3 regions of the Vibrio sp. YT-19(2023) genome follow, and region 1 is predicted to be linked to each of the others. Evidence: predicted binding sites of a transcription regulator. Region 1 holds the regulator's gene; each other region holds the start of a gene.
What was found. The regulator CRP, encoded in region 1, controls carbon source genes, mostly activating them, when cyclic AMP is high. The targets are predictions, from matches to a motif close to TGTGANNNNNNTCACA.
Positions count from the first base shown of each region.

Region 2: a site for CRP is predicted at 2,185-2,200, ahead of rppH (RNA pyrophosphohydrolase). Genes of this name have one in related genera too.
Region 3: a site for CRP is predicted at 3,480-3,495, ahead of cdd (cytidine deaminase). Genes of this name have one in related genera too.

Region 1 is NZ_JAWOQN010000034.1:29,014-34,045, forward strand. It holds gene astD (succinylglutamate-semialdehyde dehydrogenase) at 1-933, shown strand, start outside; gene R7E78_RS19940 (DUF1338 domain-containing protein) at 1,182-1,973, shown strand; gene crp (cAMP-activated global transcriptional regulator CRP) at 2,110-2,742, opposite strand; gene R7E78_RS19950 (phosphoribulokinase) at 2,983-3,852, opposite strand; gene R7E78_RS19955 (YheU family protein) at 3,978-4,190, opposite strand; gene R7E78_RS19960 (hydrolase) at 4,224-5,032, opposite strand, start outside.
Region 2 is NZ_JAWOQN010000006.1:43,794-48,825, forward strand. It holds gene ptsP (phosphoenolpyruvate--protein phosphotransferase) at 1-1,507, opposite strand, end outside; gene rppH (RNA pyrophosphohydrolase) at 1,510-2,031, opposite strand; gene mutH (DNA mismatch repair endonuclease MutH) at 2,651-3,331, shown strand; gene R7E78_RS06185 (DUF6482 family protein) at 3,347-3,658, opposite strand; gene R7E78_RS06190 (NADP(H)-dependent aldo-keto reductase) at 3,813-4,847, shown strand; gene R7E78_RS06195 (hypothetical protein) at 4,979-5,032, opposite strand, start outside.
Region 3 is NZ_JAWOQN010000020.1:35,638-40,669, forward strand. It holds gene R7E78_RS15570 (phosphoribosylglycinamide formyltransferase) at 1-130, opposite strand, end outside; gene R7E78_RS15575 (thiopurine S-methyltransferase) at 446-1,096, shown strand; gene purT (formate-dependent phosphoribosylglycinamide formyltransferase) at 1,169-2,344, opposite strand; gene cdd (cytidine deaminase) at 2,488-3,375, opposite strand; gene R7E78_RS15590 (LrgB family protein) at 3,806-4,483, opposite strand; gene R7E78_RS15595 (CidA/LrgA family protein) at 4,485-4,859, opposite strand; gene sbcB (exodeoxyribonuclease I) at 4,915-5,032, opposite strand, start outside.

The sequences.
Region 1 (5,032 bases):
ACGGGTGAATTGGCAATGAAGCTATGGGAAGAAGCCGGTCTGCCGAAAGGCGTGATTAACCTTGTTCAAGGCGCGAAAGAAACTGGTATCGCCCTAGCTGACGCAAAAGGCATTGATGGCGTACTGTTTACGGGTAGCGCGAATACGGGGCATGTATTACACCGTCAATTTGCGGGTCAACCAGGCAAGATGCTCGCACTAGAAATGGGGGGTAATAACCCAATGGTGATCTCTGATAAATATGGTGATTTGGATGCCACGGTTTACACCATCATCCAGTCAGCGTTTATCAGTGCTGGGCAGCGTTGTACGTGTGCTCGTCGTTTGTATGTGCCATTGGGTGAAAAAGGCGATGCGCTTATCACCAAGCTCGTTGAAGCGACACGCAATATTCGCGTAGACCAACCATTTGCAGAACCTGCGCCATTTATGGGACCGCAAATTTCGGTCGCGGCAGCCAAGTTTATTCTTGATGCCCAAGCCAATCTACAGTCTCTTGGCGGTGAAAGCTTGATTGAAGCGAAAGCAGGAGAGGCGGCGTTTGTTTCTCCAGGCATCATTGATGTAACGAACATTGCTGAGTTACCAGATGAAGAGTACTTCGGCCCACTTCTGCAAGTGGTGCGCTACGAAGGATTAGACAAAGCCGTGGCGCTAGCAAACGATACGCGCTTTGGCTTATCTGCTGGTTTGGTTTCAACCGACGACCAAGAATGGGAATACTTCGTTGACCACATTCGTGCAGGAATCGTGAACCGTAACCGCCAGCTCACTGGTGCAAGCGGTGATGCGCCATTTGGTGGTCCGGGGGCGTCGGGTAACTTGCGCCCAAGCGCTTACTACGCAGCAGATTACTGTGCGTACCCAATGGCATCAATGGAAGGTCAAGAAACTGTCTTGCCTGCAACATTGAGTCCAGGTGTAGCGCTATAAGATTTAATAATAGAGTCGCAACTATGCATTGCGGCTCACCTTGCCGGCGCATCATTTAGGTATGGGTTGTAGTGATCGTTGGCAGAACACGAAAAGTGAGCAAAGACTCGGAAAAGCGTGTTGACTGACTGGCATTTACCGTCACAGGTTGATGGTTGCTCGTTCATTATTCTGGACAACTTTTGTTGTGAACGAGCAGCCAACTTCCGCTTACCTTTAAACTCTACATCTCGTAACAAGGAGTCGTTATGACGCCCGATGTGTTATTTGAATCGCTATGGCAAGATTACATTCAACGTCTTTGCCCTTCGGCTGCTAAAGTGCATCAGCTGCTTCAAGAAGATGAGCCTCTGATTAATGATCATATAGCTTTACGTACCTTCAATATCGCGCCTCTTGGTATTGAAACTCTAGCTAAGCCATTTGTAGCTATTGGTTACAAGGCGTGTGGTGATTACGTTTTCGAAAGCAAAAAGCTAGTTGCTAAGCACTATGAGCACCCAGATCCGAAGCAACCTAAAGTATTTATTAGTGAGCTAAAAGTTGAAGAGTGCTCGCCTGAGCTACAAGAGATTGTGAAAAATTTGGTGGCACAAGTCGATGCTGACAAGCTGAACGATAGCGCATTCTTACATGGTGGACGCTTGTGGGATTTAAGCTTTGCTGATTACCAAACGTTGGCTAAAGAAAGTGAGTACGCATCTTGGCTTGCGGCGCATGGTTACGGAGCAAACCACTTCACGGTGAGCGTTAACCAGCTCAATGAATATGAAGAAGTGAAGCAGGTAAACAATCATCTGCGTACCGCTGGGTTTACCATTAATGAAAATGGTGGTGAAGTGAAGGGCACTCCTGAGGTGTTGCTAGAGCAGTCATCGACCATGGCAGATAAAGTAGCGGTTCGTTTTAGCGAAGGCACTGAAATTATCCCTGGCGGGTTTTATGAATTTGCTAAGCGCTATCCGATGGAAAATGGTGATTTGTACCCAGGTTTCGTGGCTGCTTCAGCTGACAAAATCTTTGAAAGTACGAATGGCTAAGTTTTAGGGTTAACCTGTTAAGCTTACTCATTAGTGTTCGCTGCACCCTATCTCATTTGGTCATGAGCAAATAAAAAGCCACCAATGTTGCCATTGGTGGCTTTTATAATTTTGTTCGTGTCACTCTAGTTCGAGATTAACGAGTACCGTAAACCACGATGGTTTTACCGTGAGCAGAGATTAGGTTCTGCTCTTCTAGCATCTTCAAGATACGACCTACTGTCTCACGAGAACAGCCAACAATTTGACCGATTTCTTGACGAGTGATCTTGATTTGCATGCCGTCTGGGTGAGTCATTGCGTCTGGTTGTTTTGCAAGGTTCAGAAGCGTCTGAGCGATACGACCAGTTACGTCTAGGAACGCCAGGTCACCCACTTTTTGGCTAGTTACTTGAAGACGACGAGCCATCTGCGCAGAAAGACGCATTAGGATGTCTGGGTTTACTTGGATAAGCTGACGGAACTTCTTGAAAGAAATTTCAGCAACTTCACAAGGAGATTTAGCACGGACCCAAGCTGTGCGCTCTTGGTCTTCCTCGAATAGACCAAGTTCACCAATAAAGTCTCCTTGGTTTAGGTAAGAAAGGATCATCTCCTTACCTTCTTCGTCTTTGATAAGAACCGCAACAGAACCTTTAACGATGTAGTACAAAGTTTCTGCCTTTTCGCCCGCGTGAATTAGCGTGCTCTTTGAAGGGTACTTATGAATATGACAGTGTGAAAGAAACCACTCTAATGTTGGGTCGGTTTGAGGTTTACCTAGAACCATAATATCTCACTTCCTCTGCAGGGTACGCTTGCGCTATCCATATTTTAGCTAAGCCTGAATTAGGCCTACTAGAATAAGAGCACTTTTTATATGCTGCAAGCTCTCTTGTGTTTCGGTAAGAAATAGTATCCTTTTTCGAAAACGATTTCTTGATTTTAATCGTGCCATGATTGAGATTTTGTAAGCAAAACTGTGCACATGATCACGGTATGAAAAGTAAACATCTTCGCAGGCAGGTTTTTAGCCAATTTTCCCTGTTTCGATGAGCTGTTGTAGGATAGGCCGAACTATGAGCTCCATTGCAAAGCTCATCTTACCGCCGGGTACGACAATCGTGTTGTGGCGTGACATGAATGAGCCATCAATCATGGCCAGCAGATATGGGAAGTCGACATTCTTGATACCGCGTAGGCGAATCACCACAAAACTCTCATCCAAACTAGGGATGCCTTTTGCATTAAGTGGGTTGGAAGTATCAACGGTCGGTACGCGCTGGAAGTTGATGTGAGTACGAGAAAACTGCGGAGTGATATAGTTGAGGTAATCGTCCATGGATCGCACGATTGAGTCCATTACCGCTTCACGCGAATGGCCGCGATCGCGAGTGTCACGTACGAATTTTTGGATCCACTCTAAGTTCACAATCGGCACCATGCCAATTAAGAAATCCACATGTTGAGCAACATTAACCTCGCCATCGACCACGCCACCATGTAACCCTTCATAAAACAGCACGTCGCTGTTTTCGGGTAAGTCTTGCCACGGTGTAAACGTGCCTGGCATTTGATTGTAGGGAACCGCTTCGTCAAACGTGTGCAGATAACGGCGCACGCTGCCAGTGCCGTCATGCCCGAACTTACGGAAAAACTCTTCTAATCCCGGGAAGTCATTAGCTTGTGGGCCAAAGTAGCTAATGTGTCGACCTTGCTCGCGGGCTTTGCGGATTTCGATGTCCATTTCTGGGCGAGTAAAGCGATGGAAGCTATCGCCTTCAACCCATGCGGGTTTAACGTTCATCATATTGAACATTTTACGGAAGGCTTCAGATGTAGTGGTCGTGCCGGCACCGGACGAACCAGTAACCGCAATAATTGGGTGTTTAGCTGACATGACAAACCTTGTCGAAAATTACTTACCTGTAATGCGCAGTAGAGTTACTACTGCACGGTCGATATCCCACTATAGCACGTAACAATACCTTATCATCGAGTGGGATACGGTAAAATGTGAAGGGTCTAAAATTTTGTTTTATGCTGAATATCGACGGTTTCGTGTAGCTCAGAGAACACGATAACCGCTTCACCTTTTTCCAATTGAGCTTTAACTTGATCAATTTTGTCTTGCAAAGAAACCTCGACGGTTCCGTAATCCGTTCCTTCGCGTAAGACGAATTCACGAATTAAGTTTTCCAATGTTTCCGGCGCAATGTCTTGCCATGGAATGATCATAAATACCTCTAACTTTTATGATGAGCGGCTAGTTTACTGCGTTCGTTGCTTGGATACAGCAGAAAGGTAATCTGCGGCGATACTTTCGTAATACGCGGGCAGCGCTTCCTCCAACCAAAACTTAGGTTTTAACGCCGTTCCTGTCAGGAAGCCAACATGGCCACCGTGTTCAAAGAGACGGTAATCAATGTTATCTGGCAGAACAAACTTCGGTATCACATCATCGGTCATGAACGGATCGTCTTTGGCATGGATGATCAGTGTCGGTAGCGTGATCTGTTGTAATTTACTTAAGCCTGAACATTGATCGTAATAATCTTGTGCGTCTTTAAAGCCATGCAATGGTGCGGTGATCAAATCATCGAATTCATACAGCCGTGTGACACGTTTTATTGAGTTGTAGGACAGCGCAAGCTCGCCGTGCAGTAGATGATGCTTTTGTAACGCGTTACGTTTCAGTGAAGAAAGCAGGTAACGGCGATACACTTTCGAAAAGCCTTGTTCAATACGGTTTGCACACGCCGCTAGGTCTAAAGGCGCTGAGATAATAGTCGCTGCATTCAAAATAGGGTGGTCTTTATATTGGGCTAAATAATTCGCCAACATGTTACCGCCAAGAGAAATACCAACCGCAACTTTGGGATTATCAGGAAAGCGTTGCTCAAGGTGCTCTAAGAAGTGGCGGGCGTCAGTCACTTCACCAGAATGATAGGCGCGAGCTTTCTTGTTTGGCTTACCGCTACAACCGCGGAAATGCATCATCACCGACAGCCATCCAGATTGAGCAAATGCATTCATTAGCCCATTGGCATAAGGGCTATAGAAGCACCCCTCTAATCCAT
Region 2 (5,032 bases), on a different contig from region 1:
CAATATCCAAAGTACGCATCACTACTCGTTGATTCGGATAGCTGTTAAGTATTGCTTGGTATTGATGATACTGCTCATCTTCCGAAGGAAAGTGATGCTGAAGTAAAAATGCAATCTCAGTTCGGTACAACCCAACACCATCAACACCTGTGTTGATGGCAATATTACTGTCTGCACTGAGTCCCGCATTCAGCATAATTTCGATATGGTGATTATCTTGCGTAACCGCAGGGAGTGCGAGGTCCTTGTTTACCATGGCAAACAATTCAGACTCTTCGCTTACTAAGCTGCGATACTCTCGCAACAACTGGCGGTTTGGCTCTAAGAAGATCTCACCCGTATAGCCGTCGACTATCCCGAGTTTGCCATTCACCACATCCGGATTAATGTTGGCGCCCATGACTGCAGGGACCCCAAGAGCTCGAGATAAAATGGCAGCGTGAGAGTTTGCGCCTCCCTCTAATGATACGACGGCTAACAAGAACTCTTTAGGTACAGAAGCGAGCAAGGTGGCAGTGAGTTCATTCGCCACCAAAATAATGGGACGATCAATTGCAGAATTTTCTTGCTCGCTGTTGTGCAGAAAATAGAGCAGCCTTTGCCCTAACTCTCGGATATCTTGCGCTCTTTCACGCATGTATACATCCGACATTCTGGCAAATCGATTCGAGTATGACTCTACAACTTGGCGTAACGCCCAGTCTGCCCTGTCTCCTTTTTCAATCTGCTTCTTCAAATCACCGCGAAGCATCGGATCATTCAGTAAGTGAGTAAACAGATCGAAGATCGCCAGAGCATCTTTGTTGATTTCACTGTCCAGTTTTTTCCGCATACGGCGAAAGTCATTTAACGCTCGCTCTATGGCCACCAGTAGTGTCTCGTGCTCGCGTTCCTTATCTAACGTGGACGAAGGGAAAATATCCGATAAACTCGGCTGGGTATTGTCGAACCAAAACTCTCCAATCGCGACACCAGTAGACGCAGGCAAACCTTTTAATACCGTGGGTTTAGATGCTAACTGCCAATGCCCAAGATTCTGCGCATGTGCAATGAGCACCGCTAACTGAGCGGATAAAGTAACAAGAAACGATTCTTCCATTTCACTAAACAAGCGCGGCGTTTTTTGTTGGATCACCAACACACCTAAAACTTGTTTACGATGAATGATTGGAGTAGCTAAAAAAGAGTGGTAAATCTGTTCGCCGAGTTGAGGAAAGAATTTGAACTCGGGGTGTTTTGAGGCTTCGGCAAGGTTAAGGGGTTCAGCGCTTCGTTTTACCAACCCAACCAAGCCTTCATTGAAGTTGATATGAATACTATCACCTTCAAAAATAAGGCCTTGAGTTGCCATTAACTCAAGGCGCTGCATTTCTTCATTAGCAAGATAGATAGTACAGCACTCAGTACTAAGGGCAGCACAAGTCTCTTTCACCAATATATCGAGTGCCAGATGCACATCATCGACCCTGGAGACTTTCTCAACTATTTCCCTTAGCTGACTGAGCATGATTATCCTCTACGTTGCTTTTTTCTTTTCCCTTTCGCTTTTCTCTCTCGAAAAGGCATGGCTAAGGATGCAAATTCTTTCATCGCTCGTCGATAAACATCTCGCTTGAAAGAAACAACTTGCCTAACTGGATACCAGTAACTTACCCAGCGCCAACCATCAAATTCAGGGGATTTTCCGCGTTGCATATTAATGCGAGACTCATCGCATTCTAATCTCAGCAGAAACCATTTCTGTTTTTGGCCGATACAAACAGGCTTGGAGTCCCAACGCACCAATCGCTTTGGTAGCTTATATCTTAACCAATGACGACTTGTTGCAATGATCTTAACGTCTTTTTTCGTTAAACCGACTTCTTCGTATAACTCCCTGAACATGGCTTGTTCAGGGGTTTCACCTTCGTCAATCCCACCTTGTGGAAATTGCCATGAGTGTTGCCCGTATCGTTTAGCCCAGAAGACCTGACCATGGTTATTACATATCACAATACCAACATTAAGTCGGTAACCATCGCCATCTATCACTGGCTAACCTCTATGAATAAATTTTTTATTACCGTGATTTTTCCACATATCCCCATTACTAGCAAACTTACTGATGTGATATGAGCAAGATTTATTACCTTTTCACCATTTTTGGATATCTTTTAATCAAACCATACCTTATCAACACAAGAGTGAGACATTGCCCACATTTATTCACCTTTTCTGTGAATAACTTTGTGAAGAATTCAATTCAAATGAGTAATTCAGTTCAATCCCATCAAAAGCAAAACAAATGAAGAAACAAAAAAACAAACATAAAATATTGATAAAAAAGCATTTATTTTTAAAAATAACGATAATTCGATCTTCAGTTTCTTGATGATCTTTTCACCAAACTCAGATCGGTCAAAGATCCACCAACAGGCTATTTATCCACACTCACCTGCTATTCGTTTAGATGATTACAACAAAATCAACCCCAAAAATGCATTTTAACCCCTGTTTATTCATACAGACCTCGTCAGGATCTTATCAATACCTCCTCCACCTGTGGATAAGTTATGAATTGATCGTTCTTACACCGCCTCGGTGAAATCTTAAACAGTAGATTTGGTCGGAGTTTGATAAACTATATTTTTTGTAATACCACCTTGTAACTATGAAACCAGAACCACAAACAGAAGCAGAGCTATTGGAACGAGCGCATGATATGGCAGGACTCAGTTTTGCTGAGTTGGCCGCCGAGGCGAATATGATTGTTCCTGAAAACTTAAAACGTGATAAAGGTTGGGTGGGTCAATTACTCGAATGGCACTTGGGCGCTCCAGCTGGCAGTAAACCTCAACAAGATTTCGCAAAACTAGGGATCGAGTTGAAAAGTATTCCGATCAGTTACTCTGGCAAACCTTTAGAAACAACCTTTGTTTCTGTGGCGCCCCTCACTGGCGTTCATGGTCTTACATGGGAAACAAGTCATGTTCGAAACAAGCTATCTCGTGTCCTTTGGGTACCCGTAGAAGGAGAACGAGAAATCCCACTCCCTGAAAGACGTGTGGGCAGTCCACTCATTTGGTCACCAGATGAAGAAGAAGAGCGGATTTTGCGAAATGACTGGGAAGAGTTAATGGAGATGATCGTCTTGGGAAGATTTGATCAAATTTCCGCCAGACACGGAGAAGCGCTGCATCTTCGCCCTAAAGCCGCAAATGCAAAAGCGCTCACCGAAGCATACAACTCAAATGGTAAGCCGATGAAAACTCTGCCCCGAGGCTTTTACCTTAGAACACAGTTTACTGAACAGATCTTACTCAAGCACTACATTAACACTCAACCAGAATAAAACTATATCAGCTATTTAGTGCGTCACGAGCGATAACTCAATATCGCAGTATGAGGCTGCCTCTTCAGTGCCACATTCGTCATACGCATTGCGCAGCCTTAAATACGCTTTATCGACCCCTAGCCTCAATAGTTCTTCTTTTACTAAGTCTAGAGAGCCAAAATGTATCGGGTCTTCACCGTCTTTAATCGGCTCAAGTTGATGCTTGTACTCCACAGCTAAAAGATAGTCAGAGACATCAGAACACCCAATCACAAATACTTTGGGAGTTTTATAAGTATCTTTATGTGGACCATGTAGCCACATGTCCAATTGATGCTTCTGCATAACATACCTCCTTCACACGATCATTTAAGTGTAGTTAGGCTAACTGTAGCTTTCGAGTTTGCTCTTCCTTTATACGTAAATCATTTGCGATTGCGGCTACAAATCCCCTATATTGGAGTCACTTATTTAGTCGGTAACTCTTCAAGGACGTGATATGCAATACACAAAACTACCGCACTCATCACTTGAGATCAGTAAAATCTGCCTCGGCACTATGACGTTTGGCGAGCAAAACACAGAAAAGGACGCCTTTGAACAGCTCGACTTTGCCCTCGATCATGGGGTGAACTTCATCGATACCGCAGAGATGTACCCTGTACCGCCAAACTCGGAAACACAAGGGCTCACCGAGCAATACATCGGTAATTGGTTAGCAAAAAGCGGCAAAAGAGAGAAAGTAGTACTGGCAACAAAAGTGGCAGGCCCTCGCAATGTTCCTCACATTAGAGACAACATGAGCCTTAATCGTCGCCACATCCATACAGCAATTGATGACAGCCTTAATCGTCTACAAACCGATTATGTCGATTTGTACCAACTGCATTGGCCGCAGCGTCAAACCAACTGCTTTGGTCAACTCAACTACCCATACCCTGACAAACAAGAAGAAGTCACGTTAATTGAAACGTTGGAAGCGCTTACTGAATTAGTGAATGCAGGTAAAGTGCGCTATATCGGCGTATCCAACGAGACGCCGTGGGGTGTGATGTCGCTATTGCGTTTGGCAGAAAAACACGATTTGCCAAGAATTGTCTCCATTCAAAACCCATATAACTTATTGAACCGCAGCTTCGAAGTTGGCTTGTCTGAAATCAGCCATTACGAAGGCGTTCAGTTACTTGCCTACTCTCCTTTGGCATTTGGCTGCCTGAGTGGTAAATACCTAAACGGGGCAAAACCTGAAGGCGCTCGATGCACTAAGTGGGAGCGTTTTGCGCGCTACTTCACTCCGCAAGGTGTTAAAGCGACCGAAGCTTACGTCAATTTAGCTCAAGAGCATGGTCTAAACCCTGCACAAATGGCGCTCGCGTTTGTCAATCAGCGTCCATTTGTTGCTTCTAACATTATCGGAGCAACAAACCTAGACCAATTAAAAGCCAATATCGACAGTATTGATTTGCAACTTAGCGACGAACTACTTACTGAAATTCAAGCAATAGGTACAACTTACTCGAATCCTTGCCCTTAACAGTACCACCTTCAAACGAAAACAGCTGATCTTCAAGATCAGCTGTTTATCCAATGAAGTCATACTTCATATAAAAAGTTAAGCGTGTTGAATGACTCGTTAGCAACTCAGTCAGCCCAACACGCTAACGATTACGTCATTATTCGCGACGTTAAGACTCGACGAAGGTGACGAACTCGACGTTC
Region 3 (5,032 bases), on a different contig from region 1:
AAACTTCGTTTTGGCTGGTTGAACGATTTTGTTCGCCATTAGGCGCAGGGGTAATTGGAAGTGCGGCAAATGCCGGTGCACGGCTAAGTACCAAAAGCATCAATGCTGTAGTACGAAGAAATAAGCTCATTCACTCTCCTTAACTTGCTTGTACTTAGAAAATAGGGAACATAAAGGTCGCTAAGTTCGGCAAATCAGGTACTAACTTATAAATGGGGCCATTACGAAAGATTCCAAGGTTTCAGTTTTATCTTGAAGTAGAATCGTGCGTTAGATCACCATTTCTCTTTTCTTTATTCTGATTATCAGATAAAGGCGCGTCTCCTATGAGACCGATTACATCCTATCACCGCAGTATTAACCAAAGATGAACGGCATAGACAAATTGAAAAAAAACGTTAGTCTTACCTCTCAAAATGAAAACAGCCGACAAGTAGAAAGTAAAATGAGAGACCAAGAATTTTGGCATAACAAATGGGCCAGCAATCAGATCGGATTTCACTTGGAAGATGTAAACCCGCTATTACCAGTATATTGGAAACACACTAATCCAAAGCGTGAAGATAAAGTGTTAGTTCCTTTATGTGGAAAGTCAGAAGACTTGATTTGGCTAGCGATGAAGCATGATTCGGTTGAAGGCGTTGAGCTAAGCCATATTGCTGTGCGTGCCTTTTTTGCTGAACATTTTTACACGCCAACGGTAACGCCTCTTAATGGCATGCACGAGCTTTATCAATTTGATGAGCTCTCTATTTATACTGGGGACTTTTTCACTGCACCAGTATCTCAAGCCGATATCATTTATGATCGCGCCGCGTTGGTTGCTTTACCGCAAGATATGCGAGAGGAGTATGTAGAGCGTCTCAAGCAACTGCTGAACCCAGGCGGTCGTATTTTGCTTGTTACACTCAACTATCCTCAAGAAGAGATGGTGGGGCCTCCATTTAGCGTGCCGGTCGAAGAAATTGAGCAGTTATTTTCAGGTTACAAAGTTACTTGTTTGAACGTAGATGAAGCTGACGAGAATCATCCTAAAATTGCGAAAAAAGGCTTAAGTCGCTTCTCTGAAGAAGTGTACTTAATCCAGAGTGAATAGGCTCTCTTCGGTTTGGAACACGAAATAGCGCAGCAATTTGAGCTGCGCTATTTTTGTATGAGTGGTTCGTATTTAATAAATGATATTCACTTTTGAAGCACTTTCAACAGCATCTTGAACGGCTTCTTCGGTGGTTTTTCGTCGCGTAAGGACAACACCTAAACGGCGGCGACCATCGATTTCTGGCTTACCGAATAGACGAACTTGTGTTTGAGGTTGAGCTAAAGCTTTGCTTAGGTTTTCAAAGCGAATGTTTGTGGAAGTCCCTTGTCCAAGAATAACAGCAGACGCAGATGGGCCATATTGCACAATATTATTAATTGGCATTCCGGTAAACGCGCGCACGTGGAGAGCAAACTCAGACATTTCCTGCGAAATCATTGTAACCATACCCGTATCGTGAGGGCGAGGAGAGACCTCATTGAAAATGACTTTATCGCCTTTGACAAACAGCTCTACACCAAAGATGCCGTAGCCACCGAGCGCGTTTACCACTTTCTCAGCCGTGTATTCAGCTGCTTTTACTGCGTTTTCTGACATAGCTTGCGGTTGCCATGATTCGCGGTAGTCGCCATCTTCCTGACGATGACCAATTGGAGCACAGAAATGCACACCGTCAACGGCTCTGATGGTCAATAAAGTGATTTCGTAATCGAAGTCGATAAAACCTTCCACGATAACGCGACCTGCACCCGTACGCCCGCCTTCCTGAGCGTAATCCCATGCTTTTGTAACGTCGTCTTCGGTCTTGATAACACTTTGCCCTTTACCTGAAGAGCTCATCACAGGCTTCACCACGCACGGAATACCCACATGCTCAACCGCGGCTTTGAAGTCTTCAAAATTATCTGCAAAACGATAAGGTGAAGTCGTCAATTCCAGTTCTTCTGCTGCCAAACGTCGGATACCTTCACGATTCATTGTTAGCCTGGTTGCCTTAGCGGTTGGAACAACATTCAGTCCTTTTTCTTCAAGCTCTACCAGTTTGCCGGTTGCGATGGCTTCAATTTCTGGTACGACGTAAGTAGGTTGTTCCTTCGTAATAACTTCTTCTAAGGCGTTCCCATCTAACATGTCGATAACATAACTACGGTGAGCAACTTGCATCGCTGGAGCATTGGCATAGCGATCACAAGCAATCACTTCTAAACCAAGTCTCTGGCATTCAAGGGCGACTTCTTTACCGAGTTCGCCAGAGCCTAAAAGTAATACACGGGTAGCATTTGCGCTAGTTGCAGTGCCAAACATAGTGTTCCCTTACAAAATAGAGTGATGAGACAGAAATTGCAGGAGATCATACTGAAGTTTTATGACAAAGCAAACGTTTGCTTTTGGTTTTTAGGTAATAAAAAAGCTCTACATGTTGTAGAGCTTTTTGTTGAATTTGTCGTTTATACGTTGACAAAACTAAGCGGAATATCTGGATTCAACGCTTCCAACGTTGATTGCGTATCGGCTAAGTGACTGATCTTACCTTCAGAGTTTTCTACCAATGCAGCGGCTTTGATGCTGTCAAAGGTTTCACCCGCAAGTAAAACTTGGATTAGCGCAACTTGTAGCGGTGGCAAGCTAGGATTAAACGCTGCATTTTCTGCATAAGCACCTTGGAATACACGGCCGCTAGTCATCTCTAATGCTAAACCACTCAAGTTGTTGGTGTATGGAGAGTGGCTCATGTTCATCGCTTCAACTGCACTTTGGATGAGTGCGTCTTCATCATCACATGAGAATTGGTGTTTAACTTCTGCCATTAAGCCGGACTCGATACCGAGATCGTTTGGTCCAAAGGCTTCAGGCAGGTATTCATGAAGTGACTTTTCTTCACGTTCTGGGAGCTGGATTTTAAGCTCGTTTGCGGTAGATAACTCATTCATGAACTGGCGGCAGTGACCACATGGGCTGAAGTTGATAGTGATATCCTTAACACCACGTTCTCCTTTCATCCAAGCATGGCTAATCGCAGACTGCTCTGCGTGAACCGTTTGACCCAACTGTACACCAAAGAATTCCATGTTGGCACCGAAGTAAAGGCGACCTGAAAGACCACGAACGATAGCGCCGACATAAAAGTCAGAAAGGGGAGCATAGGAGTACGCTGCGGCAAAAGGAAGTAGCGCAACACGAAGCTCTTTGTCTGATAGACCGGTAGCTGAAAGCAACTGCTCAAATTGTTGAACTGAAAGCGTAGCATCAAAATCATCAGCTTGGATGATAGGAGCAAGTTGTTTGGAAAGTGCTTCTGGAGCGCCTGCTAGCGCCTGTTCAATGCGACTTTTCATGTTGAATCCTTGTTATTGCATGGACAGTTATTCTATGTGAAAGATAGAAATGTTCCGTGCGTTAGATCACGATAAATAATGCAATTGATAATTCCGTTACATAATTAGAGTGAGCTCACACATTTATTCGATTGCACAGGTGTGAAGCGTTATCTCCGTCTCACAATTAACCATATCAGTATATATTCATATGACCAAGGAGCAGGAGTATGTTGCCAACGCGACTTTTACCGCTATGCTACTTTATACCTACGTAATCTAGAGCGAGTGGTAGCAGCTAGAATGCTAACGCTATGAATGTATATCTCGATCAAGTCCCTTCACGATATTACTGGGTGAGGTTGATAGATAAGATAGGGTTTTGAAAAGGGTAAGGAAGAAGCGGAAAGGCTACGGCCTGCCGGAAGGAGGGCAGACCGAGAGCGCTTAACTATTGATATAGCCAGACCGCCAAAGCAAAAAAACTTGGAGCCAAAATAGAAGTTATGATCCCACATAAAACCAATGCGAGTGATGAGAACGCGGCATCAATGGGCTGTTTCTCTGCACATGTCGCGGTGCCTAAGGCATGAGACACGGTACCCATTGTTAGGCCACGTGCAATCGGGTGTTTAATTCCAATTAAGTTGTAAATTGGGTATGCCAAAATCGCGCCCAATAAACCAACAATCAGAACCAAGATCGCCGCAACGGCAGCTTCACCACCGAGGTGACTCGAAATTTCCATTGCTATTGGCGTAGTGACGGATTTACCCACTAGACTTGCGATTAAACTGATATCCGCTTTGAAAGCGACTGCGATCAAGGTGGTTGTCATCATCGACATCACACTGCCTACTGTGCAAGCAAAAGTGATGATTCGCCAGTTTGCTTTAATCTGTGGTAGTTGTTCATATAGTGGATAAGCCAGAGCAACTACGGCTGGTTGAAGTAAAAAACTGATCCCTTCGTTATCCGCATAATACGTTTCAAACGGTACATTTAAGTAAGTAAGCAAAGGAATGAGCACTGCAATACTGATCAGCAAAGGATTTGCTAGAGGATTATTCACTTTGATTGCAATTTGGCGCGCGACAAGAAAAACCGCAATGGTAACAACTAACCACATATCAGTGCTTCTCCTTTAACAAGTAGTCCAGCAGCCAAGCGAGGCTGACTAGTACAATGAGTGAGCCTCCAACTGCGCTAGCAATGATAGGGAGGGCATTAGCGAGTAGCATATCGAAATGTTGCATTAATCCCACGCTAATAGGAACGAACAATAAGATCATATAGCGGATAAATAGCGTGGCGCCCGGTTTGACCCAGTCGACTTTTACAAGCCCAAGAGTCATGGAGAAAAACAGTACGAGCATACCGATGACACTTCCTGGAACGGAAACGCCAGTGAACTTTTGAATGGTAATTCCGATGCCAAGTGCTCCCATGATGAGGAAGATTGAAATGAGCAGTTGGATCAGTTGTAAGAATCGTTCTTTAATCATTTTGACAGTATATAAACAACAAGCACACCATAAGGTGCGCTTGTATTAGGAGGAGTTAGGAAGCTAAGCTCTCTACATAACAGTACACGGATTTTAATATCGCAATCTTCTTTTCGTCACTTTCATGTTCGTGAACTAAGTTTTCTAAATTCAGCATGTACTCTTCAATTTGG